Posidoniimonas polymericola: one gene and its partner. The protein of the gene in region 2 interacts with the protein of the main gene of each other region in a pairwise test. Links are inferred from orthologs where the notes say so. Each region holds a gene or a part of one and is shown on either strand. Other genes may lie near its edges.

The links.
Region 1: the proteins of aceE (region 2) and nth interact in binary tests that used the Escherichia coli proteins (3 or more experiments, as listed by UniProt). The link is inferred for Posidoniimonas polymericola from one-to-one orthologs.

The regions. Positions count from the first base shown.
Region 1 is NZ_SJPO01000012.1:69,987-84,581, forward strand. Bases 10,680-13,636 are described here. They hold nth (endonuclease III), read left to right. Parts: upstream 10,680-11,778; coding sequence 11,779-12,495; downstream 12,496-13,636. Other genes in these bases: Pla123a_RS20820 (LON peptidase substrate-binding domain-containing protein), read right to left, coding at 10,884-11,588; dcd (dCTP deaminase), read left to right, coding at 12,554-13,111; nadE (NAD(+) synthase), read left to right, coding at 13,271-13,636. In the rest of the region: trpS (tryptophan--tRNA ligase), read right to left, coding at 1-803; Pla123a_RS20770 (dihydroorotate dehydrogenase), read right to left, coding at 1,184-2,125; Pla123a_RS20775 (hypothetical protein), read right to left, coding at 2,263-2,481; Pla123a_RS25070 (HU family DNA-binding protein), read right to left, coding at 2,867-3,313; Pla123a_RS20785 (YkgJ family cysteine cluster protein), read right to left, coding at 3,724-4,155; Pla123a_RS20790 (aminotransferase class V-fold PLP-dependent enzyme), read right to left, coding at 4,205-5,359; GTP 3',8-cyclase MoaA, read right to left, coding at 5,383-6,399; Pla123a_RS20800 (molybdenum cofactor biosynthesis protein MoaE), read right to left, coding at 6,396-6,830; Pla123a_RS20805 (MoaD/ThiS family protein), read right to left, coding at 6,842-7,087; Pla123a_RS20810 (anaerobic glycerol-3-phosphate dehydrogenase subunit C), read right to left, coding at 7,084-10,011; GTP cyclohydrolase I FolE, read right to left, coding at 10,125-10,676; more of nadE, read left to right, coding at 13,637-14,595. UniProt on the Escherichia coli protein: DNA repair enzyme that has both DNA N-glycosylase activity and AP-lyase activity. The DNA N-glycosylase activity releases various damaged pyrimidines from DNA by cleaving the N-glycosidic bond, leaving an AP (apurinic/apyrimidinic) site.
Region 2 is NZ_SJPO01000001.1:331,518-346,416, forward strand. What follows is about bases 7,829-11,089. They hold aceE (pyruvate dehydrogenase (acetyl-transferring), homodimeric type), read right to left. Parts: upstream 10,765-11,089; coding sequence 8,029-10,764; downstream 7,829-8,028. Other genes in these bases: lpdA (dihydrolipoyl dehydrogenase), read right to left, coding at 10,907-11,089. Outside these bases: Pla123a_RS01335 (M56 family metallopeptidase), read right to left, coding at 1-1,539; Pla123a_RS01340 (BlaI/MecI/CopY family transcriptional regulator), read right to left, coding at 1,536-1,934; Pla123a_RS01345 (cytochrome-c peroxidase), read right to left, coding at 2,412-3,785; tpx (thiol peroxidase), read right to left, coding at 3,970-4,488; Pla123a_RS01355 (zinc-dependent metalloprotease family protein), read right to left, coding at 4,573-5,919; Pla123a_RS01360 (GlsB/YeaQ/YmgE family stress response membrane protein), read right to left, coding at 6,151-6,396; Pla123a_RS01365 (dihydrolipoamide acetyltransferase family protein), read right to left, coding at 6,439-7,800; more of lpdA, read right to left, coding at 11,090-12,328; Pla123a_RS01380 (BlaI/MecI/CopY family transcriptional regulator), read left to right, coding at 12,894-13,301; Pla123a_RS01385 (M56 family metallopeptidase), read left to right, coding at 13,301-14,899. UniProt on the Escherichia coli protein: Component of the pyruvate dehydrogenase (PDH) complex, that catalyzes the overall conversion of pyruvate to acetyl-CoA and CO(2).

The DNA of each region.
Region 1 (14,595 bases), on a different replicon or contig from region 2:
GCTAGGGCCTTCTTGATATCGCCGTAGCCAAAGCCGCCGCGGCGGTACAGCGCGGCGATCTCGTCGACCTGCTCCTGAGGCGCGACCAGCTTCAATAGGTCGTACAGGACGTCGCCGTCGGGCTCCTTGGCCTCGTCCATTGGGCGGCTGTCGGTCTGGATCCGCATGATCTGCTTGCGCTGACGCTTGGCGTCGTCGAACACGGCCAGGGTGTTGCCGTAGCTCTTGGACATCTTCTCGCCGTCGATCCCCGGCACGCGGGCCGACTGGTCGAGCACCTTGCCCTTGGGCATGGTGAAGGTCTCGCCGAAGTGGTGGTTGAAGCTGCCGGCGATGTCGCGGCAAACCTCGATGTGCTGCAGCTGGTCCTCGCCCACCGGCACGACGTCGGCGTCGTAGGCCAGGATGTCGGCCGCCTGCAGCACCGGGTAGGTGAACAGCCCCGCGTCGGCCTTCAGGCCCTTGGCGAGCTTGTCCTTGTAGCTGACGCAGCGTTCCAACAGGCCCATTGGCGTGCCGGTCATCAGCAGCCAGCAGAGCTCGCTCACTTCCGGCACGTCCGACTGCACGAACAGCACCGCCTTGTCCGGGTTCAGCCCCAGGGCCAGCAGGTCGATCGCCCCGTCGAGCGTGTACTGCTGCAGCAATTCCTTGTCACGCACCGTGGTCAGCGCGTGCAGGTTGGCAATGAAGTAGTACGCCTCGTCCGCCACGTCCTGCAGCTCAATGTACTGCGAGATCGCGCCGAAGTAGTTGCCCCAGTGGAACGGGCCGGTGGGTTGGATGCCTGAGAGGACACGCATGGTTGAATACTTCTTCGTTTTCAGCAGAGATTAGAGGTGCGATGCTGTCTCGCATACCTGGTTCAGCTGTCGCCCCTTAAGAGTCTGACCAGAAACGAAAGCATGTCTCGTGTAAGTTTCGATCGAATCGCACGCCGTCTTCATCGACAACGTACACAAGGCCGTGGTCAGCCAGCGCAGAACTACCGTCGAGTGTCACCAGAACGCCGTGAAAGATGCCGCGAAGTTCGTCATGGACGACCGATCGGACTTCCGAATTGCTAGTAGACTCTAGCCGTCTACACCGTCGTTCGGCAGTCGCGATAACCCCCTTCGCGAGATCATCAACAAACAAATCTTGCATCGGGCTAGCGGACATCGATCGCTCCAATGAAATGCCTCTAATTCCCGTTCGCGACTTTCAACGTGCCGACGACTTGCGTAACGCTCGCAGCTCCCAGCTCCTCTAGCGCCCCCGGCAGCGCGTCCAGCGCCTCCATGCTCGCGGTCGGCCGGTAAAAGTTCACCGTGCCGAGCTGCACCGCGCTGGCGCCGGCGACCAGGAACTCCATGACGTCGTCGATGTTCTGGATGCCGCCGATGCCGACAATCGGGGTCTGGGTCGCCTGGGCGGCCTGGTAGACGCACCGCAGGGCGATCGGCTTGATGGCCGGGCCCGACAGGCCGCCGACGCCGTTGCCCAGGATGGGCTTCTGCTTCCGCCAGTCGACCACCATGCCGAGCACGGTGTTGATCAGCGAGAGGGCGTCGGCGCCGCCCGCCTCGGCCGCTTTGGCCATCACGGCGATGCTCGTGACGTTGGGAGTCAGCTTGGCGAGGATCGGCAGGTCGCACGCCGCGCGGCAGGCGGCCACCAGCCGCTCGCACATCTGCGGATCGACGCCGAAGTCGACGCCGTGCGACACGTTCGGGCACGAAATATTGAGCTCGATCGCCGCCGGGCCCTCGACCTCACCCAGCCGGCTGCACATCGCGACGAACTCGTCGTGCGTGCGGCCGGCGACGCTGACGATGATCGGCGCGCCGGTCGACCGCAGGTACGGCAGGTGCCCGCCGATGAACGCCTCAAGGCCGTCGTTGTCGAGGCCGATGGCGTTGAGCATCCCGCCCGAGGTCTCGACCGTACGCCACGGCGCGTTGCCCTGGCGGGGCTCGTGCGTGATGGTCTTCGGCACGATCCCGCCCAGCCGCGCGAGGTCGACGAAGGCCTCCATCTCGCGGGCGTAGCCGAAAGTGCCGGAGGCGACCAGCACGGGATTGGGCAGCCGCAAGCGGCCGAGCGATACCTCTAGCGAGGCCGCGGTAGCGGAATCTGCAAGCATGCGCGCAGCGTGGGGTAACAGGCGGCGGTAGGTTCAGCCAGCCATGCTATCGGGCCACGCCTGCGCGAACAATCCGCGCAGCTGCTCCCGGGGCGCAGCCCTGACTTTCACCGCTGGTTGCTAGCCGCCCGCCTGGATCAGATCACCAGGCCGTTGGTGCGGTACGGCTTCATGTGGCTCGGCTGGTCCAAGAACCAGATGCGTTCCCACTCGTCCAGGAACGTACGCAGGTCCTCAGACGTGTAGATCAGCTGCTGGGCACGGCGGGCCGGGTCGGCCGAGTAGATCGGCAGAAGGCATCCCGTGCTGCTAGCCAAACCGCAAGCCGCAACGACAATCAATATCCACTTACGCATTGCTGCTGCGCTCCTCCGTGAGTGTCCACCCGCAGGCATCGGCCTGCTGGTGGCGCGGAATTCAGCCGGTCCCACCGGCTGCTGCTGACGCCCGCAGTGCGGGCGCGTCGTCAAAAATGCTTGGCTCCCGGTGGTTTACGCCGAGAGCGGTCGTTTGTGTGTGCGAGTAGGGGGCGCCCCGCTGGTGGGCGTGTGGGCGGGCACCAGCGACCGGGCCGGGGACGATAGCGGTCCCCGCGGGTGGTGTCCAGCTGAGTTGCCGAGCGGGCGGCTGCCGGCGCGACCGTGCGCCTGGCTGGCGGATGCGTGTGAGAGGGTTGGCGCCAGCGCCACTCGGATCAGAACGAAGAGATCGGTGACGAGATCGAGCTTTCAGGCCGGCGGGCTAGCTGCCCGAGCCAAAGCCGGGCGACTGGTCGTAACCGCTTGCGCCAGGCGGGTTTGAGGAGCCGTCCTGCGGATGGGATCCGTTGCTGCTGGGGGGAGCGTTCATTGCAGCCTCGCGAGCCGCCTCTTCGGCGTCCCGGCGGGCCTGCTCCTCAGCGGCGCGGCGTTCGAGTTCTCGAACCCGCTCCTCCATCTCTTTGCCTGGCTTGAAAGTGACCACGAACTTCTCGGGCACCGAGACCTTTTCGCCAGTCCGCGGGTTGCGGGCCTTGCGTGCGGCCCGCTTCTTGACCTCGAAGACCCCAAAATTGCGAAGCTCAATCCGATGATCTTCGACCAGCGTTTCGACGATAGCGTCGAACGTCTTCTGGACGATCTCCTTCGTCTTGAGCTGGGTCAGACCGATCTCCTCGGAGATGGTTTTGACGATCTCTTTTTTAGTCATAGCCGACTCCTGGAGAAAGGCGGCGAAAAGCCGAATCAGCCCTCTCGAAACAGGACTCCCTTAATGACCCAAGTGTAAGTCTGGCAAGCATTAGTGTCAACATCGAGCAACGCCGCGAAGCCTGTTGGGCGGGCGATTTAGCCGTTCCCAAAGCAATGCGACGAGCAGAGTTGAATCTGCGTAAGCCCATATTTTCAAAGATCTTACGCCGTTTTGGACACATTCGGGCCCGGCTTGGCGCGGCATGAGCGTTGGAAACCGTTGACGGCAAAAGACTTACGCCATCTACGGACCCACGGCTCACGCAACGAGACAAAGTCGTTGCAATGAGTATCGGCAGCCCAACCAACAGGCTTTACCTAATCAGAACAAACCAGCAGAAAGGTCGGCGGGGACGCCGGCGGCGCTAGCTAGACGTGGAACGTCTTGCGGGCGGCCTCGATATCGTCGAGTTGGTAGAGCTTGCCCTTGCCGCTGCCGGGGCACTCCTGGCAGGTCTCTTCCCAGGCCTCGGCAGACTTGAGGTTCGAGTCCCAGAACGGCCAGGTGCGGCACTGCCGCGGCCGGGCGGCGTACACCCGGCAGCCGCGGGACTCAAGGTCAAAGAACACACAGTCGCCGTCTGAGTATTCGGCGAGGCTCTTGCGGATACCGATCTTGCGGATGTACTTCCGTTCGAACTCCGCCACCGACAGCTCGACCTCCGCCGCCAGCGCGGCGATCTCGGCCTTGTTGACCCACACGTAACCCGGCGCGCCGGTGCAGCAGTCGCCGCAGCCGGTGCACTTGAAGCGGAGGCCGTCCTTGTACCAGGGTTCGCTGTTCTTGGGCGCGGCGGGCATGCGTCGATGGGCGTGTGGGTGAGGTGAGCGTGGCGTCGGAGCGCGGCGGCTAGCCAGCAGCAACCGCTGCGATGGCGGCGACCACCTGCTCGATTTCGTCTTCGGTGGTAAACACGCCGGAGCTGAGCCGCAGCGTTCCGCCCTGGGAGGTCCCCAGTCGGCGGTGCATCTGCGGGGCGCAGTGCAGCCCGGCGCGCGATTCAACGCCTGCGGACAGCTCTAATAGGGCCGCCAGTTCGTGCGGATCATAACCGTCGACCAGCAGGCTCACAACGCCCACCCGCTCGGCACACTCGGTCGGGCCGAACAGTCGGCAGCCAGGCAGCCCGAGCAGGCCGTCGATCAGCTGGCGGGTGCGTTCGCCGATTTGCGTGCCGAGCACGTCGACGCCCACTTCGAGCACGTGCTCCACCCCAGCGACCAATCCGGCCAGCCCAACGACGTTCGCGTTGCCGCACTCCAGCAGCGTTGGCATCTCGGTGGGCTGCACGGGCAGGTCGCTCTGGCCGCCCGTGCCGCCTTGCCGCAGCGGAGTGAGCTGCCGCTCGACGCCGGGCCGGACGTACAGAAACCCCGTACCCGTGGGGCCGAGCAGGCCCTTGTGCCCCGGCGCCGCCAACAGGTCGATGGCGAACGCCTGCACGTCGATCCTGGCGTGCCCTGCCGACTGGGCGGCGTCGACCAGCAGCAGCGTGTCACGGTCGCGGAGCCCGGCGGCGACCGCCTCGATCGGCTGCAGCGCGCCGGTAACGTTCGAGGCGTGCGTCAGCGCTACCAGTCGCGTGTCGGGGCGGACCGCCGCCAGCAGCCGCTCCGCATCAACGCGGCCGGAGTCGTCACAGTCGACGACCGTTAGCTCGCAGCCGAGCCGCCGCTCGGCGTGGTGCAGCGGGCGGAGGACCGAGTTGTGCTCGCACACCGTGGTGACCACGTGATCGCCGCGGCCCAGCACGCCGTGGATTGCGGTGTTCAACGCGTCGGTGCCGTTGTGCAGGAATGCGATGCAGCTCGGCTGCTCGGCGCCGATCAGCCTCCCGACGACTTCCCGTGCGCGGTCGACAATCCGCTGTGCACCCATCGCGCTCGCGTGCCCTCCCCTGCCGGCCGAGCCCCCGTCGTCACGAAGGTGGCCGGCCATCGACTCGACCACCTGCGGGGGCTTAGGCCAACTTGTCGCCGCGTTGTCGAGGTAGATGCGCGCCATGGTTCGGAATCCCGCCAAGGAAGTCAGCCGCCGATCTGGTACATCGCCCGATCGGGCCGGTGGAAGCCGGGCGCGTCGATGCCGTGGCCCGCCCGCTTGGCGGCGACGGCTTCGCGGATTAGGCGGGCGAGGTCGCCGTCGGAAGCCCCGTCGCGGAGCAGCCGCCGGGCGTCCCATTCTTCGGGGCTGAACAGGCAGTTGCGGATTTGCCCCTCCGCCGTCAGCCGCAGTCGGTTGCAGTCGCTGCAGAACGGCTGGGTCACCGGGTTGATGAAGCCCACCACGCCGCCGTCGGCGAATGCGTAGTCGCGGGCGGGCTGGCTTGGGTCGCTGCGGGGGGCGGGCGAGAGCGGCCCGAATTCGGCTTCGAGCGCCGCCAAGATCTCATCGCCCGACAGCACCTGGTCCCGCCGCCACGAGGCGTCGGCGTCGAGCGGCATGTATTCAATGAACCGCAACTCGAGCGCGCGTTCGCGGGCGAACCGGCCGAGCGGCACGATCTCCTGCTCGGTGACGCCACGCATGGCGATGGCGTTGATCCGAATCGACGAGAAGCCGGCCTGCTGGGCCGCCTCGATGCCGCGCAGCACCTCGGGCAGTAGGTCGCGGCGGGTCAGCTCGCGGAACGCCTCGGGCCGCACGGTGTCGAGGCTGATATTCAGCCGGTCCAGGCCCGCCGCCTTCAGCTCTGCCGCGTGCCGGTCGAGCAGCACGCCGTTGGTAGTGAGCGTGACCTCGTCGATGCCGGCGATGCCGACCAGCCGGCGGACCAGCTCGGACAGCTCGCTGCGCACCAGCGGCTCGCCGCCTGTCAGCCGGACCTGACGCACGCCCAGCCGGGCCGAGACACGCACAAACCGCTCCAGCTCTTCGAAGGTCAGCACTTCGCGCCGCGGCAGGAACAGCACCTGCTCACCCGGCATGCAGTACACGCAGCGGATGTTGCAGCGGTCGGTCACGCTGAGCCGCAGGCTGGTGTGCGTGCGGCCAAAACTGTCGACCAGCGGCGGGGCGGCTGCGATAGACGAAGGCGAGGTCACGGGGCGTCCCCCTCACTCACGGGCGCGGGGTGGACCCACTCGGTCGCGCCGTCGGACCAGCGTTCCTGCTTCCAGATCGGGACCGAGCGTTTCAGCTCGTCAATCAGCCAACGGGCCGCCTCGAACGCCTCGGGCCGGTGGGCCGAGCTGACCACCACGGCGACACTCGCCTCGGAGAGCGGCGTGAGGCCTAGCCGGTGGGTGATGCAGCACTCCTCGAGCGGCCAGCGGCCGCGGGCTTCCCGCTCCAAGCGTTCCAGCTCGCGTTGGGCCATCTCGGCGTAGGCCTCGTAGACCAGCTCGACCGTCTGGCGGTCGCCGGTGAACTCGCGGGTGATCCCGAGGAACGTGACCACCGCCCCCGCCGCGGGGACCTGCGCCCGCGCGATCATCGGCGCCAGGTCGATCAGGTCGTGGGTGATCTGGATCATTTACGCAATGCCTAGCCGCCACTCACGGGCGGGATGAGCGCAATCTCAGTGGTCGGGTCGACCTTGTCGGTCGGGTCGACGTATCCCGCGTCCGCGGCGAAGCGTGCGGATTGGAGCAATCGGCCCAGCGCGGGGAAGCGTCCGGCAAGGGCCACGGCCAGGTCGGCGTAGGTCGCGCCGGGCTCGAGGGGAGCCTCGACGTGGTCGGCTCCGACCGCCTCGCGGGCGCCGGCGAACATCAGCACGGTGACAGTCATTTTCGCCCGTTCGCTATTGTCGCTCCCGCCAGATTTGCATCAAGGCCGCAAGGGAGCCCGTAGCTGGCGGCGAGCAGTTTGATCGGGTGCAGCGTCGGCCGCGGGCTGGCCTGGCGCATCTGGATGGCGCAGGTCGAGCACTCGGAGACCGACAGGTCGTAATTCCCCGTCCGCAGCTCCGTCAGCAGCGGCAGTCCGGCCCGCAGGCTCCGCCGGTAGTTTTCTTTCCGCAGCCCGAACATGCCCGCCATGCCGCTGCAGCCCTTCTCGAGCTGCTTAACGCGGAGCTGCGGGATCAACCGGAGCAGGTTGCCGGCGGGCGCCCCAATGCCCAGCGCCCGGACATGGCACGGCACGTGGTACGCCACGCGGCGGTCGATCGGGTGCAGGTCGAGCTTCAGGCCACCCCGCTGGTGCAGCTTCCAGAGGTAATCGCACGCCTCGTGGGTGCTGTCCGCGACCAGCTGAGCGTCCTCGTCGTGGTCGAGCAGCTGCAGGTACTCGTGAGTCAGGGCGAGAACCGCCGACGGCTCGGTCGCGACAATCGCGTAGCCCTGCCGGGCGAGCTCGGCGAGCGCCTCGACGTTGCGGCGGGCGATCTTGCGGGCGGCGTCGACCGCCCCCTGGCTGTACAACGCCATGCCCGACTGCTCCTGCTCGCCCGGCGCCACGACGCCGACTCCGTTGTGGCGGAGCACGGCGACAAAGCTCTCGGCGAGCTGCGAGTCGTAGTAGTTGGCGAAGGTGTCGACAAAGTAGGCGACCTTCTCAACCGCGCCCGGCACCGGCTTGCTCAAGCGCTTGCCGGCCGACCTCAGGAAGGGGCGGGCCGCAAACCGCGGCAGCTTGCGGCCCTCGGCGATGCCGAGCGTCCGGGCGAGGACCCACCGGGCACGGCGGTCATCGATCAGGAGGTTCATCAGGGTCGCGAACCGCGAGCCGATCTGGCTCAGCAGGTCCATCCGCGTCAGGCTCCAGTCCCGCGGGCGGAGGCCGTTCTGCTTGATGTGGGCCGCCTTGGCCTCGACCATCATCCTCGGGATGTCGACCTTCGCGGGGCACTCCAAGCGGCACTGGTGGCAGTGCACACAGAGGTCGGCCACCTCCCGAGCGTCGTCGTGTCTGAGCGCGTCCGGCGGGAGCTGCCCGGTCAACACGCCACGGACCAGGTTTGCTTTGGCGCGGGGCGAGGCCTCCTCCCGGGGCGCGAAGCGGAAGATCGGGCACATCCGCACCGCCGGCGAAAGCGTCCGGCAGCCCGCGCAGCCGTTGCACGCCCAGGCGGCCTCGTTCAACTCTTCACGGGTCCAGTTGAGGCTCAGCTCGACCAGCGAGTGCCCTTCTTCGGACGGCTTGGCGAGCTCTGATGGTCGGAAGTTCTGCGTGACCCGCTCGCCCGGCGTTGGGATGATCTTGCCCGGGTTGAGGATCCCGTTGGGGTCGAACGCCCGCTTCAGCTCGCGGAACACGTTGATCAGCGGCCCGTGCTGGCGGCGGAGAAACGGTGTGCGGCTGAGGCCGTCGCCGTGCTCGCCGGCGACCGTGCCGCCCAGCAGCCAGACCTTTTCGTACAGCTCGCTGGCGAGCAGCTCGAGCCGCCGCGCGTCCTCCTTGGTGCGGAGGTCCAGCAGCGGCCGGATGTGCAGCTGACCGTGCGCGGCGTGCGAGAACAACGAGGCGGTAATCTGCTGCCGCTTGAGCACGTCCTGCAGGTGCCGCACAAAGACCGGCATCGCCTCGACCGGCACGGCGATGTCCTCGATGCAGGGCGCCGCGCGGCGGCGGCCCTTGAGCCCGTGCAGCGTCTGGGTGAACCGGCGGGCGAGCTGGCCAAGGAGCAGCTCGTCCTCCTCCTCCTGCGCGGCGTAGTAGCCGGCGGCCAGGCCGAGCTCGTTCCGCGCGAGCGCCACCACGCGGTCAACCTGGTGCTGCGTGTCCTGCTCGGTCTCGCCAAAAAACTCTAAGAGCAGCACCGCCTCGGCGGCCGCCGGGATGATCAGGTCGTACCGCACGTCCGACTCGCGGGCGATGGTCAGGTGCCGCCGGTCCATCAGGTCGCACGAGCACGGGCCGAGCGGCGTGATCTCGCGGACGCAGCGGACCGCCTTCTCCAGGCTGTCGAACATCAGCATTACGCGGCCGACCGAAGCGGGCAGCGGCAGGGTGCTGAGCTCGGCCTCGACAATCAGCGCGAGCGTCCCCTCGCTGCCGACCATCAGCTTGGTGAGGTCGACCGGGTCGGTCAGGGCGTGCTGCATCGCGTAGCCGCTGGCGTTCACCAGCGACTGCGGCTGGTTGGTCTCGATGACGGTGCGGTGCAGCTGGCCGAGCTCCTGGACCGACAACGCCAGCTCCGCCAGCCGCGCGGGGGGCGGGGCGTCGGTCGGCGGGGCGCCAAGCTCCAGCACCTCGCCGTCGGCCAGCACCACCTTCATCGCGAGCACGTGGTCGCGGGCCGACCCGCACCACGGCCAGTGGCTGCCGCTGCCGTCAACGCTCAGCACGCCGCCGATGGTCGTGACCTCGGTGGTCGCCGGGTCGGGCCCGAAGACGCGGCCGTGCGCCGCCAGGGCGCGGTTGAGCTCGGCGTGCACGACGCCCGCCTGCACGCGGACGCTCTCCTCACCGACCCTGATGATGCGGCGCATGTGGCGGGAGAAGTCGATCACCAGCCCCTCGCCGACAACGCCGCCGGCGAGGCCCGAGCCGGCTCCGCGGGCGTGGACGGCGATGCCGTTCTCGTTGGCGTACCGCAGCGTGGTCGCGACGTCCGCCGTCGTGCGGGGCCGCACCACACCCAGCGGGGTTTTCTGGTAGATGCTGGCGTCGCTCGCGTACAGGCACACCGACAGCGGGTCGCAGTTTACCTCTCCCGCCAGCTGCCCGCGCAGGTCCTGCTCGATGCGTTGGCGGTCAGAATCCATAGGCGATAGCGTGGCGGTAGAAGTCGTAGTCGCGCGGCCTGTCGGGGCCCTGTTTCTCTAGATCGGCGCCCGCCCCGGCCGCCGCCACCGCCGACCGGCAGGGTCGCTCTGGGCTACTTGCCGTAAATCAGCGTCATGACCTCGGCCCGGCTCGAGACGTTCGACCGGAACACGCCCTTCATCGCCGAGGTGACCGCCATGCTGCCCGGCTTCTTCACGCCGCGGATGGTCATGCACGAGTGGCTCGCCTCGATAACGACCGCCACCCCCTTTACGTTGAGCTCGTCGACCAGCATGTCGGCGATCGCCTCGGTCATCCGCTCCTGCACCTGCGGCCGACGCGCGACGCTGTCGACCACGCGGGCCAGCTTGCTGAGGCCGACCACCCGGCCGTTGGGCAGGTAGCCGATGTGCGCCTTGCCGGAGAACGGCAGCAGGTGGTGCTCGCACATGCTGGTGAAACCGATGTCCTTGACCAGCACCATCTCGTCGTACTTCTCGGTGAAGAACTTCTCGAGGTGCACCCGCGGGTTCTCACGCAGGCCGGAGAACATCTCGGCATACATCCGCGCGACCCGCGCCGGGGTCTCCAGCAGGCCCTCGCGGTCCGGGTCCTCGCCCACCGCGGCCAGCATCTCGCGGACCGCGCTCTGCAGCCGGGGCATGTCGACGCCCGGGTAGGCGGCGGATGATTCGTCCCCGCCGCAGCACGCGGACTCGGGGTACTCTTGCAGGTGGTCCTTCATGGCGCCGTTGTTGGTTCGTGTGGTCACTCTAGTCTCAAGGTTGCGGGGTTCGCAGGGACCGTGGTGAGTAAGGTCGCCCGCGCTGTTGGGTCGAGAAGTACGCCGTTGCGGGCCGCGGCCCAAGACTCAGTTGTTGCTGAAACGGGGTGGAAACGGTTCGTCGTCGCTGGCTGGGGCCCCGACCGCTTCGAGCAGCAGCCGGCACCTCTGCACCGCGTCCCCCTCGCCCAGCAGCCGCAGCTTCAACTCCGACGAGATCGGCAAACTGTGCGCGGCCAGGTCGGCCACAGCGCCCAGCGCCGCGGTGCACGACAACGTGTGGGCAAGCTCCTCTGCCGCCGCGCCGCCCGCAATCTTGCCTTGCAGCAGCGAGACGATCTGCTTGCGGAGCGACTGCTGCTCGCGGACCGACTCGGCGTCGACCGACGAGGTCGACTCCTGCTCATGAATCAATTCTAGCCGCGAGCGGCGGTATGCCAGGGGGGGATCCAACTCCTCTTTCAGACGAACCCGCCGCAAACCGAGCAGCAGCAGGTTGTAGCGGCCCTCGGGCGTCTTGTGGTGCGAGATCACTTTGCCCAGGCACCCGACCTCCGACAGCGGCGGCCGGCCGGCGTAATCAGGCTCCCAGCCAGGGGCCAGCACCGCCATGGTGATCAGCCCGTCGCTGGCGAGCGCCTCGGTCGTAAGGGCCACGTAACGCTCCTCAAACACATGCAGCGGGGTCACAACGTGGGGGAACGCCGCCACCTGCGGCAATGGAAACAGCCGCCCCACACCCGAGAACGTGTCTGGGTCGAACGGCGGATCGGCGGGCATCCAGGCGCTCATCGCAGGTCGTGGGGAACAAGGCGTGTGAGGGCATCTTCCAACGCTCAAATCTAATTGTGAAAAGCACTTAGATCAAGTCGCTCGGGCCTGCGGCGCCTGCCCTCCGGCCGTTGACACCCGCCGCTGGGCCCCCAAAATGAGGCCTTCTCTGGCCGCCCCCCACGCCCCGCCCCCTGCTCTGAAAGTCATAATGGGCAAGAAGAAAGCCACCTCAAAGGGCGCCTTAAAAGGCCCCGCCAAGCGGCCCTCACCCCCCACGCCGGCCCTCCCGGCGGACGAGCGCAAGTCGCAGGCCAAGCGGGTCGTGCGGCGGCTCAAGGCCGACTACCCCGAGGCCCCGTGCGCCCTGGTGCACGAAACGCCCTACCAGCTGCTGATCGCCACGATCCTCTCTGCCCAGTGCACCGACGAGCGGGTTAATATCGTTACCGAGAAGCTGTTCGCCACGCACCCCGACGCGCACGCGATCGCCAAGATGCCGATCGCCAAGCTCGAGAAAGCCGTGCAGAGCACCGGCTTCTTCCGCAACAAGGCCAAGAACGTCAAAGCGTGCTCGGAAGAACTGGTCGAGAAATTCGACGGCCAGGTCCCCGAGGACCTGGACACTCTCGTTGGTCTGGCGGGCGTTGGCCGCAAGACGGCCAACGTCGTGCTGGGGACCGCGTTCAGCATCCCCACCGGCGTGGTAGTCGACACCCACGTCGGGCGGCTGAGCCGCAGACTCGGCCTGACCGCTCAAAAAGACGCCGTGAAGGTCGAAAACGACCTCATCGATATCCTGCCCAAGAAAGAGTGGATCGACTTTTCGCACCGCATGATCCATCATGGGCGAGCGGTCTGCAACGCACGGAAGCCCGATTGCGGAGCCTGCTCGATGCAGAAGTTCTGCCCGCAGATCGGGGTCTGACAAGAACCTGCGAACCACGAAGTTCGGGCCCCGACGTCCCAACAAACCAAAGCCACTCATGATTCTCTCCGGCAACGAAATCCGGCGGCGGCTCGGCGGCGACCTTCAGATCACGCCGTACGACGAGGCGAACCTCAATCCCAACAGCTACAACCTCTGCCTGCACAACGAGCTGATTGTGTACGAGGAGGTGGTGCTGGACATGGCCAAGGAGAACCGCGTCCGCCGGATCGAGATCCCCGCCGACGGTCTGGTGATCAGCCCCAACCGGCTGTACCTGGGCCGCACCGTCGAGAAGACCACCACGCACAACCTGGTGCCGCAGATCGAGGGCCGCTCGTCGATCGGCCGCCTCGGACTGTTCGTGCACGTCACGGCCGGCTTCGGCGACGCCGGCTTCTCCGGCTTCTGGACGCTCGAGATCTCTTGTATTCAGCCGGTGCGGATCTACCCCGGCGTGCCGATCTGCCAGATCTTCTACCACGAACTCACCGGCGAGGTGAGCGAGTACACCAGCAAGTACCAGCACAACCGCGACATCCAGCCGAGCAAGCTGTTCCAGGAGTTCGGCGACGATCACGACCCGCAGCTGCCGCTGCAATTCGACAACAAATAGCGGCTCAAGAACAACTTACTCCCCTTATCCCTCTCCTCCAAAGAAGGAGACGTTAGGTGAGGGGATAATAGATAAACTGCGGAAGTTGTTCTTGAGTCCTTCCGAAGCAGTCACCGTCAGCCTCTCCACAAATCGGCCCTCGTAGCAAGCCATTCTGCAGTGAAACTCATCCGCCTAGGCGCCGCGTCCGTCAACCAAACCCCGATGGACTGGGACGGCAACCGCCGGCGGATCGAGTCCGCCATCGCCGACGCCCGCGCTGCCAATGTCGGCCTGCTCTGCCTGCCCGAGCTGTGCGTCAGCGGCTACGGCTGCGAGGACATGTTCTTCTCCACCGGCGTGCAGCAGGCCGCCTACGAGAACATGCTCGCCCTGCGGCCGGCGACCTCCGGCATGGCCGTGGCGGTCGGGCTGCCCGTGTTCTACGACTCGGCCCTCTACAACGCGTGTGCGCTGCTGGTCGACGGCGAGCTGGCCGGCATCGTCTGCAAGCAGTTCCTGGCGACCGACGGCATCCACTACGAGTCCCGCTGGTTCCGCCGCTGGACGCCCGGCGTCGTGAACCTGCTGGGCGACCCGATCGGCGACCTGCTGTTCGACCTCGGCGGGGTCCGCGTCGGGTTCGAGATCTGCCGCGACGCCTGGGTGGCCGACCGCTCGGGCCCCGGCCTCGCGCAGCGCGGAGCCGACATCATCCTCAACCCGTCGGCCAGCCACTTCGCCTTCGGCAAGCAAGAGACCCGCAAGCGGATCGTCATCGAGGGCTCCCGCGCCCAGTGCGTCAGCTACGTGCACTGCAACCTGTTGGGCAACGAGTCGGGCCGCTCGGTCTACGACGGCGACACCATCATCGCCAGCGGCGGCAAGATTGTCGCTAGCGGCCCGCGGCTCACCTTCGACGACCACGTGCTCACCACCGCCGTGGTCGATGTCGACGCCGTGCGGCGGAGCCGGGCCCAGTCGTTCGACGCCGGCGTCACCCGCCCGCTGCCGCCCGACGGGCTGGTCGAGTGGTCGTTCTCGTGGCCCGACCCGGGCGCCGACGCGCCGGACGAGCACTGCGCTCCGCTCACCAACTGGGAGGCCGCCCCCGACCACAAGGAAGAGGAGTTCACCCACGCCATTGCGCTCGCCGTGTTCGACTACCTGCGGAAGAGCCGCACCAATGGCCTGGTCGTCTCATTGAGCGGCGGCGCCGACTCGTCGGCCGTGGCGGTGCTTTCGGCGATGATGGCCCGCTTCGCGGTGGACGAGCTCGGCATGTCGGCCGTGCTGGATAAGCTGCCAGCCGTGGCGACCAGCGCCGTGCTCGACGACTCCGCCACCGTGCGGGACCTGGTCGGCGGCCTGTTGAGCTGCGTCTACCAGTCGACCGCCAACTCGAGCGACGCCACCCGCCACTCCGCCCAGGCGGTCGCCGAGGGCGTCGGCGCGACGTTCTTCGACTGGAGCGTCGACAGCCTGGTGAACGACTACGTCAAAAC
Region 2 (14,899 bases):
CGGATGGGCGACCAGGGTCGCTCCGGGGATTGGATCGCCCTGCTCGTTGACCACCCGCACCCGTTGCGAGACGCCCGGGCGCAGCACGAGCTTGATGTCGTCGCGGTGCTCGCCGGGCGCCAACTCGAGCTGCTCGGTCCAGGCCGGCGCGTGGCCCTCGGCGTAGTAGGTCAGCCAGCTCGTGCCGGCGTCGACCTCCATTGAGAAGCGATCGACGTAGCTTTTGCCCGCGATGCTGGCAAAGTTGCCGTTGGCGTATCGCGTGTAGTAGTACACGTTCCCCTTGACCGTGGCGGCGGCGCCGTCCTCGAGGACGATCTGGCCGGAAAGGGTCGCGGTCCCCTCCGACTCGCCGTGCTCCAGCACGCTCTCTTCCGTCGGTTTGTCCTCGTTGGCCGCCTCTGCCTGCCAGAGCGTGGGACTAGCGAACAGCAAGCCGCTGGCCAGCAGAAGCGCCCCAACGCCGACCCGCGTCAATCCAACGCTCGGCCCCGGCAGCGGCATGCCGAGCACCCGCAGCACCCGGCCGCGTAGCTGACTAGCCCGCGGCCCGGTCGCCGCCAACGCCGCCGCGCCGGCGGTGCTCAGGCCGGCGGTCTGGTAGCGGAGCTCCGACAGCCGCACCAGCGACTCGGCGTAGTCGCACGGCTCGCTCCCCCAGCGGATCGCCAGGTCGTCGCAGCAGTGCTCGCGCTCGACGCCGATCTTGTGGCTCAGCCACCACACGGCGGGGTGGAAGAACAGGGCCGCCTCGACCACCCGCTGCAGCAGGTTCACCAGGTGGTCGTACCGGCGGATGTGGGCCAGCTCGTGCAGCAGCAGCGACTCGACCTGCTCGGTGGTCAGCTGATTGAGGATCGCCGCGGGCAGCAGGATGGCCGGTTTGACGACCCCCACCACGACCGGCGTGGCGACGCGGGTTGAGTAGGCGACCAGCGGAAGCACGTCGAGACGCACCCGCTCGCCGATCCGCGCAAGCAGTTCGGGCAGGCGGGATTCCTCGATCGGCCGGGCAGTCGCCCGCAGGCGCTGGCACCCGTACAGCCCCAGCAGCAGCCGGATCGCCATCGCGCCGGCGCCCACGACGTAAGCCGTGACGAGCCACTGCGAGGCCGACTCCCACGATGGCTCCGGCTTGGCGTTGACCGCCACAGGCGGTTCGGGAGCGGCTTCGATCTTGGGCAGACCGGCGGTCCGGCTAAGCGTACTTGGCGGCTCAACGGCGAGCCCTGGGGCGTAGTCGGTACTGGTCGGCCCGATCGCTCCGGCGGGGGATGCTTCGGGGGTGAGGCCGGCCACCGCCGGCGCAACCGCGGCCACGCCCGGCGCGGTGAGCCAGAGGTTGAGCGGCAAGCAGGCGGCGGTCAGGCCGAGCGCCGCGCAGTAGACCGCGTAGCGAGCGCGGGCGTCGCGGCGGCGGAGCACAAGGCACGCCAGCGCGGCCAGAACCGCGGCGAGCGTCCCTTGCCAGAGCACGTGGGCGAGCGACTCGACCAGCCAGGCCGAAGTCTGCGGCGTGAGGTAGGCGGACAGGTTCATTGCTTCCCTCCCCGACGCTTGCGGTTGATGAGCCGGCGCAGGGCCTGGTGATCGTCGTCGTCGACGTGCTCGGAGTCGAGCAGGTTGAGCAGCAGCGCCTCGGCCGAGCCTTCGAACACCCGGTCGAGCAGGTCGCCGAGCATCCCTTGGGACACTTCTTCCCGGCTCACCGCCGGCGAGAACAAGAACGCGCGGCCCTGCGGCCGACGGTCGACCAAGCCCTTGTCGGCCATCACGTTGAGCGTCGTGACGACCGAGGTGCGGGCGAGGTCGCGGTCGCACTCCTCGGCCAACGCGTCGCGGACGCTCATGGCGGAACTCTCGCCGGCCTGCCACAAGATCTGCAGGACCTGCAGCTCGAGCTCGGTGGGGTATCGCGAAGCGGGGCGGGCCACGGGGCGGTCTCCTTGGTTTGTCGATTTCTATAGACGTTACTGTCTATGGAAATCGACATCAAGGGAATTTGGTAAGATTCTTGAAGTTTCTACCCGCCCATCTCTTCCGCGATCTTCCTGGTTGGATGCTCGCGGGCAGTGAGGCACTGCTGCGATTCACCTGAGCCGTCTCGCCATTTTTCCGTAGAGAATCGCCGTCCCGCGCGGTCCAATAATAGTGGTGTCGGCAGAGCTGCGCGCTAGGCGAATCGCTGTGGGAGGCGGCTCCGACAGGTTGGTGGTGACTCGAAGTACTTTTGTCCGCGTTGGCGCGCAGGATGGGAAAAAAGTAGGCGATCACTCGGTTGGGCGGTCGCCGCAAGGTGTTTATCGAAAAGAGCTTAGGGCATCCGGCGCCCGAGAACGGGCCGGACTTTTGTCCCTACCAATCGATAGGCAAGTAAGGGACAAAAGTGGCCGCGGGTTTGCTTCGCGGGGCTACTTCGGCAGACGGCCGGTTTCGACCTTCGGCAGCGGGCCGGTGAGCGACTTCATGAACGCGACCAGGTCGGCCTTCTCCTGCTTGGTGAGCTTGAGCGGCTTGATCTTGTCGCTGAGGAACGGGTTGGGGTGTCCCCCTTGGTCGTACCACTCGATGACTTCCGCGAGGGTCGCCTGGGAGCCGTCGTGCATGTAGGGGGCGGTCTGGTCGACGTTGCGCAGGGTGGGGGTCTTGAACGCGCCGCGGTCGGCGTCCTGTTTCGTCACGACATAGCGGCCCCAGTCGATGTCCTCGTCGACTTTGTCTTCGTCCTCCTGGTCGAGGCCGACGCCCAGGTTGTGGTAGAGCTCGTCGCTAAAGTTGGCGCCGACGTGGCACTGTGTGCAGCCCGACCGCTCGGCGAAGAACAGCTCGCCGCCGCGGCGGGCCGATTCGGAGAGCGGGTGCGCGGCCGCCTGCTGCTGGAGGCGTTGGTATTGTTCGTAGAGCTCGGGGTCGTCCTCCTCGAGGTACTCCAGGTCCTCGGCGAAGTTGCGCTGGAAGGCGCGGAGCGCGTCGTGGTAGTCCCAGGGGGCGGTGCCGGTGACCACGGCGCGCTCGAAGCTGGCGAGCGCGCGGCCGATGTTGTCGATCGTGACGCCGTCGGGGAAGAGGGCGTCGAACTGCCGCTGGTAGCCCGCGACGCCGGCGACGCACTGGGCGCACGCCTCGTGGGTGCTGCCCATCTCGATGGGGTTGGCGATCGGGCCGACTGCCTGCTCCTCGAGCGTGGCGGCGCGGCCGTCCCAGAACTGACGGGCGGAGAGGATGCGGTTGAAGGCGGTCGGCGAGTTGCGGCTCCCCTCGAGCCCCTCGATCCCGACGCCAAACCGGGTGTCGGCGGCGTAGCCGAGGTCCGGCGTGTGGCACGACGCGCAGCTCACCGAAGCGTCGGACGAGAGCCGCGGGTCGAAGTAGAGTTGACGGCCGAGTTCGATCTTGGCGCGGGTCAGCGGGTTGTTGTCCAGGCCCTGGATGGCGCCCTGACCGGCGGCCAGGCCGAGCGGCAGCCGCGCGTCGAGCGGGCGGTGGTTGGCGGGGTCGGCGAGCCAGGCGTCGAGCTGGTCGCTGGTTAGCGGGCCCTCGCCGGGGACGCCGGTCAGCAGGTCGCCCTCGCCGAGGGTGATCGGCTCGCCCGGCAGGGCAGGCGACGCGGCGGCTGCGGCGGTGAGCGTCGGCGTGTGTGCGGCGGCGGTTGGCTCCTGGCGGCGCGAAGTCGGCGACAGGGGGGCCTGAGAGCCGGCGATGAGCGCAGCGCCGGCGACGACAACTCCGACCACGACAGCTCCGGCGAGCAGGGGGGCAGCGGTGCGGGGCGCAGTGCGAAACATTGTGCAGGGGCGGGGGTGGGCCAACGGCTTGAAACGATTCTGCCCCATTATAGGCGCCCGGCTGCCCGGCACGAAAAACGCCGCGGCGAACGTGACAATTCGCCGCGGCGTGCGTGGGGTTTGCTCCCTCCCGTGGGCGGGGGCGAGGCCACTACAGAACCACTATTGGGCAGCTACAGGGCAGCTACAGGGCCGACTTGAGGGCGGCCAGGGCGGCGTCGTAGTCGGGTTCGTTGGTGACTTCGCTGACGTACTCGACGTGGGTCAGCTTGCCGCTGGCGTCCATCACGAAGGCGGCGCGGCAGAGGATCTTGAGCTCCTCGATCAGTGCGCCGAAGCCCTCGCCGAAGTTGCGGTCCTGGTAGTCGCTGCCGACCTTCATGTTCTTGATTTCTTCGGCGCCGCAGAAGCGGTTCATCGCGAACGGCAGGTCCATGCTGACGGTAACCGCGTTGACCTTGTCGCCCAGCTCGCCGAGCTGCTCGTTGAACTTCTTGGTCTGGATGGCGCAGACGCCCGTGTCGAGCGACGGCACGACGCTCAGCAGGGTTGGCTTGCCGGCGAGGTCGCCCTTGGCGAGCGACTGCATGCCGCCCTCGAAGAAGTGCAGGGTGAAGTCGGGAGCGTCCTGGCCGGCGGCCAGGGCGTCGCCGGCGAGGGTGACGGGGTTTCCTTTGAACGTGACGGCGCCTGGGCGGGACATGTGTGGTTCCTAGGGCGTGAGGGGCGGGTGGTGAGAACCCCAAGTATCCCCGTGCCCCGCGGCGCCGGCAAGTGGCTCGATAGGCTACCGCCGCCGCCCGCGGAGGCCAACGCCGGCGCAGACCGCCAGCAGCAACGCCGCGGCGGGCTCCGGCACGGGCATCGCCGTGACCAGGCCGCTGAGGAAGTACTGCCCCGAGTCCTGCAGGAACCGGTCGCGGCGTCCGGAGTCGTAGGTCAGGCCGCCGTGCGAGGTCACCTGCAGGTAGTAGTCGCCCGCCGCCAGCACGCCCTCGTAGCGGGCGATGAGCGAGCGGCGGCTGGTGCTGAGCACCGGGTCGTCCTCGTACAAGAGGGCGAACGAGCTGTCGTACAGGGCGAGCCGGGCGTCGAGGTTCGGCCCGTACTCGGCGACGTCCACCAGCAGGCTGACCTCGCTGGGGTTGTCGATCTCGATGCGGTAGTAGTCCGAATCGGCCGTGGAGGCGATCACGCCCCGCTGCGGCGTCGAGGACGGGGTGTAGAGCTCGGCGTTGAAGAACGAGGTCCCGGCTTCATCGTCGACGAAGCCGAACCGGTTGGAGCTGGTTGAACCGATGGTGGTGATATCGTTCGTGCTGGACGAGGCCGACGTGGTGGGGCCGACCGACCACAGGCCGCGCCGCGCGTTGTAGGCGACCCCCATGTTGGGCGCCTGGAGGATCGAGTCGGAGTTGTTGTCGTAGGTCTCGTTGAGGGTGCCGTCGTCGTTGTAGGAGCTCTGGTGCCGCAGGCCGAACAGGTGGCCCGCCTCGTGGATAGCCGCGTCCGCCACGACCTTGGCGTCGCCGCCGCGGAGGTTGTCGGGGAACACCCAGGCGGTCCGCTGCACCATGCCGGAGCCGCTGCTGTAGAAGCCGCCGATGAACGCCACGCCGCCGCCGCTGCCGTACCAGTCGTTGTCGCCGCTGATCACCACGTGGGCCGACTCGCGGCGGTTGTAGTTGCCGGGGTCCACGGTCGTGACGTTGATGTCGAACATCGAGTACGCCTCGGAGACCCGCGACCAGATCTGTTCGATGCGGCTGAGCTCGTTCGTGCCGAAAGTGCTGGCGTCGCCGTCGACATCGTAGGCGGGGCGGAGCCTTGGGAGCTTGCCGCTCCAAGAGGTGAAGCCGTAGTCGACCCCGTCGAAATCGAGAAAGAGCTGGGCGCTGGCGGAGGGGCGGCTGTTGAACGCCGGGACCGTGGCCGAGCCGCTAGAGAAGACGGGGTTGCGGCTGTCGTAGGAGTACAGGCCCACGCCTTCGGCCACGCCCGCCGCCTCGGGAACGACGTGCACTAGGTGGTCTTCGTCGTGGACAGGGAGCACCACCGCCGGGGCCTGACCGGCGGAGAGGACAAGCATCGCGCAGGCCGCCAGGGCGGTCCACGCGGTCTGGATACGGTTCATGAGCACCCCCTCTAGCTGCGGGGGTCGCGCCCACCGCTTAGATTCTTGTCACACGGAACAAGGCGCCGGTTCCGGCGGCGCCGAGTTGTTGCCGCGGACGGGCAGATACGCCCGCGAGCAAGTTGATCGCCGGGAGACCAGGCGGCAACCCTTCCATGATAAGCAATACTAGCAGCCGGCCGATAGCATTTGGCGAACTAGGCAAGGGTTGCGGAAAAGCGCGTTATCGATTCACTCGCCCCAAACCCACCTGCGGAGCATCACAATCAGCAGAACCGCCCCGACCGTCGCGGTGATGAGCTCGGCCAGCAGCGTATTGGCCGAGAACCCCAGCAGCCAGATCAGCGTCCCGCCGAGCATCGAGCCGACCATGCCCACCACCAAGAGGCCGAGCAGCCCCGGTTTGCTCGACTTGGTGAGCAGGCTCGCCAGCCATCCGGCGGCCAGGCCGATCAGGATCCAGTACAGCAGGGACATAGGATCGTGCTCTTGCGCTCGTTGGCGATCGACCGCCGCCGGTTACGGGGCCAGCAGCAGCCGGCCCGGCGCGGCGAGCAGCTCCTTGACCTCGTTAAGGAACCGGGCGGCGTCGGCGCCGTCCACGACGCGGTGGTCGTACGTCAGCGACAGCGGCATGATCAGCCGCGGCTCGATCGACCCGTCCTCGACGACCGTCGGCAGCATGCGGCTGCGGCCGATCAGGATGATGGCCACCTCCGGCGGGTTGATGATCGGCGTGCTGTACGTGCCGCCGACCGCGCCCATGTTGCTGATCGTGAACGTGCCGCCCTGCATCTCGTCGAGCGACAGCTTGCCGTCCCGCGCCTTGGCGACCAGGTCGTCCAGGCCGCGGGCGATCTGCGAGATGCTCATCCGGTCGGCGTCGCGGAGCACGGGCACCGTGAGGCCGCGGTCGGTGTCGACCGCGATGCCGATGTTCACGTACTCCTTGTAGATGACCTGGTTGTTCTCCATGTCGACCGACGCGTTGACGATCGGGTGCGCCTTGAGGCTGCTGGCGATCGCCTTGACCAGGAACGGCATCTGCGACAGCTTGAGCCCACGCTTGGCGTAGTCGCCCTTGGACTGCTGACGCATCTCCTCGAGCTCGGTGATGTCGACGTCGTCGAAGTTGGTGAGCTGCGGGATCGTGGTGTAGCTGACCACCATGTTGCGGGCGATGGTCTGCCGCATGCGGCTCATCTTCTCGACCCGGGTCGCGCCCTGGCTGTCGGAGCTGAGCCGCCCGGGGGCGTTGCTGGCCGACGCGGCGTTGGCCTTCTCGCTCTCCTTGCGGACGTGGTTGCGGACGTCGTCCTCGGTGATGCGTCCGCCCTCGCCCGAGGGACGCACCCGGCGGAGCTCGACGCCGAGCTCGCGGGCCAGCCGGCGGACCGACGGCCCGGCCGCGGCCGACGAGTGCCCGTCGCCCGGCAGGTCGACGTTCGACGCGGCGGTCGCCTTCGCGACGGGCTGCGCCACGGGGGCGGCAGGGGCCGGCTCCGGCTCGGGTTCAGGTTCGGGTTTCGGGTCCGGTTTCGACTCTTGAGCGGCGGGCTCGGGGGCCGGCTCTGGCTCGGGTTCGGGTTTCGGCTCGGGCTTGGGTTCTTCCTTCGCGGGGGCGGCCGCCGCGGCTCCACCGCCGCCGGCCTCGATCTCGAAGATCGCCATGCCGACCTCAACCGTGTCCCCCTCGGAGACCAGGATCTTGGTGATCTTGCCCGCCTCGGGGCTGGGGACCGGCATCGTGGCCTTGTCGGTCTCGATCTCCAGCAGGTCCTGGTCCTTGTCGACGGAGTCGCCCTCGCTCACGAGGATCGAGAGGACGTCGCCGGAGTCAATGTTTTCGCCAAGGGCGGGGAGTTTGATTTCGGTAGGCATAGTTGTTAGTTGGTTCTAAGTGGGAACCGCGTGTCACGCGTATCGAAGCGAAACCGGACGGGGGAACACTAATGGTCGCTGATCGACGCTAATGCACCGAGGCGGACCCATTAGCGGTGATTAGTGTTCCTCTTCCTTTCGCGAATCGTGTTTGAGGTTGCCGTTGGTGTTGTGCTTTGGCAGGAGTCGGAGGCGCCCGGCGGCGAGACATTGTTCGCCGGCTGTCCCTTACGCATAGAGCGCCGAGACCTTCTCTGGGTTCACGCCGAGGTCCTTGATTGCCTGCTCGACTTCCGACATCTCACGCTGGCCGTCCTTGGCGAGCTTGTAGAGCGTGGCGATAACGATCGACTCGGCGTCGACCTCGAAGTGCCGACGCAGGTTCTCGCGGCTCTCGCTGCGGCCCATGCCGTCGGTCCCGAGGGCGAACATGCCGTTGGGCGCCCAGGGCAGCAGCTGCTCGCTCAGGCAGCGGAGGTAGTCGCTGGCGGCAATGATCGGACCCTCGGATCCCGCCATCTGCTGCTCGAAGTAGCTCTCTTTGCGGGGCGAGGTCGGGTTGAGCATATTCCACCGCTCGCACTCCTGCGCGTCGCGACGGAGCTCGTTGTAGCTGGTCACGCTCCACACGTCCGAAGAGATGCCGTACTTCTCTGCCAGCATCTGCTGGGCCTCGAGCACGCCGTGCAGGATCGAGCCGGAGCCGAACAGCTGCACACGATCCTTGGCGCCGCTCGCTTCGACGCTCTCAACCTTGTGCATGCCGCGGACGATGCCCTCGATGGCCTCCTGCGACAGCTCTCCATCGGCGCCCTTGGGCATCTCCGGCATCAAGACGTTTTCGTTCTCCAGCATCAGGTAGTAGATGCAGGTCTCGTTCTCGACGTACATCTTGTGGAGGCCGTGGAAGATGATCACGGCGGTCTCGTAGTTGTAGGCCGGGTCGTACGCGCGGACCGTGGGGAACGCGATCGCGTTGACCAGCGAGTGCCCGTCCTGGTGCTGCAGGCCCTCGCCGTTGAGCGTGGTGCGGCCGGCGGTGCCGCCCAGCAGGAAGCCCTTCGCCCGCATGTCCGCGGCGGCCCAGATGAGGTCGCCGATCCGCTGGAAGCCGAACATGCTGTAGTAGATGTACATCGGGATCATGTTCACGCCGTGCGACGCGTAGGCCGTGCCCGCGGCGTTGAACGAGCTCATCGAGCCCGCCTCGGTGATCCCCTCTTCCAGCAGCTGGCCGTCCTGCGCCTCCTTGTAGTAGGCGAGGTCGTCGGCGTCGACCGGCTCGTACAGCTGGCCCGCGTGGGCGTAGATGCCGACCTGCTTGAACAAGCCTTCCATGCCGAACGTGCGGGATTCGTCCGGCACTATTGGCACAATGTACTTACCGATCTTCTTGTCACGCAGCAGGTCGGTCAGCAGGCGGACGAAGCCCATTGTGGTGGACTGCTCCTTGCCCTCGCCCTTGCTAACCAGCTTGCTGGAAATGTTCTTGGCGTAGTCCTGCAGGGTGGGGACCTCGAAGTCCGCCTCGGCGGCCCGCCGCGACGGCACCGGGCCGCCGAGCGCCTCGCGGCGTTTCCGCAGGTACTGCATTTCCGGGCTGTTCTCCGGCGGCCGGTAGAAGGGCGCCTCGGCGACCCGTTCGTCGGAGATCGGGATGCCGAACCGGGTGCGGAACTCGCGGAGCTCCTCCTCGTTGGCCTTCTTCTTGTTGTGGGTCATGTTCCGACCCTCGCCCCCCTCGCCCAGGCCATAGCCCTTGATCGTCTTGGCGATGATGACGGTCGGCTTGCCGTTCTTGAGGTTCATCGCGCGGTGGTAGGCCGCGTAGACCTTGTCGGGGTCGTGGCCGCCTCGCTTCATCTTCTGGAGCTTGTCGTCCGACAGGTTCTTGAACCGCTCGAGCAGCTCGGGGTACTTGCCGAAGAACTTGCTGCGGATGTAGTCGCCGCCCGCCACCACATACTTCTGGTACTCGCCGTCGACAACCTCCATCATGCGGCGGGCCAAGAGTCCGTCCTCGTCGTCCTCGATGAACGGGTCCCAGTCGCCGCCCCAGATCACCTTGATCACGTTCCAGCCTGCGCCGCGGAACGTCCCCTCTAGCTCCTGGATGATCTTGCTGTTGCCGCGGACCGGGCCGTCCAGCCGCTGCAGGTTGCAGTTGATGACGAAGCAGAGGTTCTCGAGCTTCTCGCGCGAGGCGAGCGAGATAGCGCCGAGGGTCTCCGGCTCGTCGCACTCACCGTCGCCGAGGAACGCCCAGACCCGCTTGCCGGACAGGTCCTTGATGCCGCGGTCGGTCAGGTACTCGTTGAACCGCGCCTGGTAGATCGCCATGATCGGCGCCAGGCCCATCGACACCGTTGGGAACTCCCAGAAGTCAGGCATCAGCCAGGGGTGAGGGTAGCTGGACAGGCCGCCCCCCTCGCCGAGCTCGCGGCGGAAGTTGACCAGGTTCTGCTCGGTCAGCCGGCCCTCGAGGAACGCGCGGCTGTACATTCCCGGCGCCGCGTGGCCTTGGAAGTAGATTTGGTCGCCGGAGAAGCCGTCTTCGCCGCGGCCACGGAATACGTGGTTCTGGGCTACCTCGTACAGCGTGGCGCTGGACGCAAAGGTGCTGATGTGCCCGCCCGGTGACGACGGGTGCCGGTTCGCCCGGGTGACCATCGCCATCGCGTTCCAGCGGACGTAGCTCTTGATCCGCCGCTCCAGCTCACGGTCGCCCGGGTAAGCGGGCTGATCGCTGCGGGAGATGGTGTTGATGTAGGGCGTCGTGGCGGTGAAGGGGAGCTCCACGCCGTTGCGGACGGCGGCGGCCTCCAGCGCGCTGAGCAGCTCGCTCACCCGCTCCGGGCCCTTGCTCTCCAGCACGTAGTCGAGCGACTCGAGCCACTCGTTGGTTTCTTGTGGGTCTTTGTCGTTGGGGATCGGTGACGACGATGAAAGTTCGGCGCTCGACATGGCGGTACCTTGTGAGGTTGAACCACGAAGGGCACAAAGGACAGGACGCTAACCTGTGGCACTGGTGACAGCGGGAGGCGTCCCACAGTCGGCTGGTTGGCGGAGCGCCTAGTCCTTCGTGTCCTCCGTGGTGATTGGCTTCTTACTTGCGTTTGGGTTTGTAGATCTCGGTCGCGGTGCCGAGGTGCACCTCGCCGGCGAACGCGATGGTCTCGCTGAGCGTCGGGTGAGGGTGGATGCTCTCGGCGATGTCGCGGATGGTGCAGCCCATCTCGATCGCCAGCACGCTCTCGGCGATCAACTCGCCGGCGCCGCTGCCGACGATGCCGCAGCCCAGCACGCGGTCGGTCTCGGGGTCGACGATCCACTTGGTGAGGCCGTCGGTGCGTCCGTTGGCGGTGGCCCGGCCGCTCGCCTGCCACGGGTACTGGGCGATCTTGACCGGGATGCCCTGCTCCTTGGCCTCGCCGGCGGTCAGCCCGGCCCAGGCGATCTCGGGGTCGGTGAACACCACCGCCGGGATCGCCAGCGCGTCGAACGCGGCCGGCTCGCCGGCGATCACCTCCGCGGCGATCTTGCCCTCGTAGGCCGCCTTGTGGGCCAGCATCGGGTCGCCCGCGACGTCGCCGATGGCGAAGATGTTGCCGTCGCTGGTGCGCTGCTGCTTGTCGACCTGCACAAAGCCCCGCTCGTTCACGGTGACCTTGGTGTTCTCCAGGCCGAAGCCCTTGCTGACCGGCCAGCGGCCGATCGACACCAGCACGCGGTCGTACCGCTTGGTGACCGCGCCGTCGGGGCCCTCCATGCTGACCTCAACCTGTTCGCCGAGGTCCTTCAGGCCGGTCACCTTGGTCCCCAGCATGACGTCCTCGAACCGCTCCTTGACGCGGGCGATGAGCGGCTTGACCAGGTCGCGGTCGGCGCCCATCAGCAGGCCCTCGGCCAGCTCCACCACCGACACCTTCGTGCCGATCTCGGAGTAAACCGTGCCCATCTCGAGGCCGATGTAGCCACCGCCGATCACCAGCATCGACTCGGGGATGTCCTCCAGCGCCAGCGCGCCGGTCGAGGTCATCACCCGCGGCGAGCCAATGTCAAGGAACTTCGGCAGCGCGGGGATCGATCCGGTCGCCAGGATGCAGTGGTCGAACGTCAGCCGGCTGTCGTCGTCGTAGGTGTCGGGCGAGCCCCCCTCGAGCTGCAGGGTGTGGCTGTCGACAAACACGCCCCGCGCGTGGATCTGCTTGACATTGCGGCGTTTGGCGAGCTGGCTCAGGCCGCCGGAGAGGGTGTCGATGACGTTCTCCTTGCGGGCGCGGAGCTTGTCGACCGAGATCTTCGGCGGCTGGAACTCGACGCCCCACTCGGCCATCTCGTGGGCCTCGCTGACGACTTTCGCGACGTGCAGCAAGGCCTTGGAGGGGATGCAGCCCCGCAGCAGGCAGGTGCCGCCGAGCCGCGGGTCGGCCTCGACAATGGCGACCTCCAGTCCGAGGTCGGCTGCAAGAAACGCGGCGGCGTAGCCGCCGGGACCGCCACCAAGAACGACTACCTGAGAGTGCATGGGCGAAGGGGTGAGAGGGGATTGGGGCGTGCGTGGTAGAGGAGGCGGGGGTCTGCGCCTGGCGGCGCCGACGGTCCCACGAAGCCGCAGATCCTGCGTCGCTAGCCCGTCGGCCGCTCCCTGACCGCAGACCTCCGTCCCCTCTCTTCTCAACTGTTTGGCTGCAAAGCATTTGCAGCCCTCTAAGTTTATCGAATGGCGCCCTCTACACAATGGCCGACCCCGCCACCCGGGGGCGGCCGCCAAGGCGCAACCTGTTTTCTGCTAGGCCTTTGGCGTTCTCGAGCAAAAACGCGGTGATGCGCCTTCCGACACATCCCGCGGCTCCAATGCCGCCGCGGGCCCGGGCGGCGCGTCCCTCGAATTGCGGCGGCGCGGTCCCGCCACTCCGTCGGCCGACCATCAACGGCTGACCGACCGTGGCGACCTCGGGGCCGGCGCTGCGGGATGAAGTTTTAATTAATTCAAATTTTGCCTTGCACCGCCTGCGGGTGGTCGCTAGGTTCATCGAAGGAATTAAAACTTGGTCCCCGACCACTCGCGACTCAGCCCAGGAGGCCCCGCCGTGGCCCGTCCCGAATCGGAGTTCCCCACCGACCTCGAGCTCGAGATCCTCAAGGTCTTGTGGGCCGAGTCCCCGCTGCCGGTCCGCGAGGTCCGCGCCCGGCTCGAGGCCGACGCCAACCGGCCGCTCACCCACAGCTCGGTGATCACGGTGCTCAACATCATGCACCGCAAGGGCTACCTCGAGCGGACCAAAGAGGGCAAGTCGTTCCTGTTTGCGCCGCGGGTCGACAAGCAGCAGGTGTCGCAGGGCTTTGTCGGCGACCTGCTGACCCGGCTGTTCGACGGCTCGCCGTCCGCCATGGTGCTCAACCTGCTCGAGGGCTCCGACGTCGACGCCGACGAGCTGGCCGAGCTCCGCAAGCTGATCGCCCGCAAGGCAGCCCGCAACGCAAAGGAGCAACAGTGATGAACTTCCTCGCGCTCTTCGACTGGATGGATCAGACCGTCTGCACGCGGGTCTGCCTGACGCTCCTGCACTCGCTGTGGCAGTTCGCGGTGCTGGCAGGCGTGGCGCTGTTGGTCGAACGGCTCGCCCGTCGAGTCGAGGCGACCTACGCCACGCAGGTGGGCCTGCTGCTCGTCGGGCTGACGGCGCTGCCGGCAACCTACCTCATGATTGGCGAGGACGCCGCCACCGCGGTTGCCGAGTCCGCGCCGGTTGCCGTCCATCAGTCTCCAACAGCGGCTGCACCCTCCGCACCACAAGAGTTCGTGATCATTGAGAGCGAGGTTCCAGCGGCGACTGCGCCGCCGGTTGTGGCGCCCCGCGCCGGCAACGCCGCGCCTCAAGACGCGGAGCCGGCCGTCTCGTGGCAGACCGTTTCGCAGTGGCTGCTCGTTGCTTACCTGGCCGGGGTCTTGTTGATGCTGACCCGACTAGCGGCAGCTCTCTTGCACGCCCACCGACTGGCCGCCCGGGCGACCCCAGTCGCCGTCGGGCGGCACGCGGACTACCTGCGACGGATCGCCGAGCGGTGGAACATGGCCGCCGCGCCGGCGCTGGCGATGATCCCCGCCGGCGTCACGCCAAAGGTGGTTGGCCTCATGAAACCAACCATCCTGCTGCCGGGCGCTGCGCTGGCCGGCATGACCTGCGAGGAGCTCGAGCTGATCCTGCGGCACGAGCTGGCCCACGTCCGCCGGCACGACATGTGGGCCAACCTGATGCAGCGGCTCGCCGAGGCGCTCCTGTTTTTCAACCCGGCGGTCTGGCTGCTGAGCCGCCGCATCAGCACGTTCCGCGAGTACTGCTGCGACGAGCTCGCCTGCGAAACCGCTGCCGAACAGAACGCAGAGGAGCTCGACCCGCGGTCCCGCTACGCCGCGGCCCTGGTGCGGGTGGTCGAGCTGAGCCGCGGCGCCGCGCCGGCCCAGGAGGTCGCCACCCTGGCCGCCGCCGGCGGCCGCCCGTCCGAACTCCGCCGCCGCGTCGCCCGGCTGTTCGGCGAGCCCCAACGCGAGCCGCTGCGGCTGTCGCGGGGTGGGTTGTTGGCGGTCGGTGGTTTGGCAGTGCTGTTGGCGCTGCCGCTGGCCAACTCACCGGCTTCGGAGAAGCAGTCGGCAACAGAGGCGCTCGAAGGACGGTTTCCTGAAGACGATTCGACAGAACAGCGGCCCAGCTCTCAGCAGCCGATCACCGGTAGGGTGGTCCTCGCCGAAACGAGCGAGGCAGTCGCCGACGCCGAGGTCCGGCTGCTCTCTTGGCCGAAGATCCGCCGACGCTACTCGGTGAAGACGACCCGGACCGATGCCCAGGGCTTTTTCCGCTTTGACGAGTACGAGGAAGGCGACCTCAAGCTAGCCGCCTACAAGGGTAGGAAAGCATCTCGCACCAAGCGTTACGATGGTTTCGACGTCGAGCCGGGCAACAAACTGATCCAGCTCGGCCTGCAAGATGCGCCTTCGCTGAAGGTAACCGTCAAGTCGAAGGCGACCGGCGATCCCATCCCCGACGCCCGCGTCCGGCTGACCTGGACCGATGGCGACCGCGACCACCAGACCGAT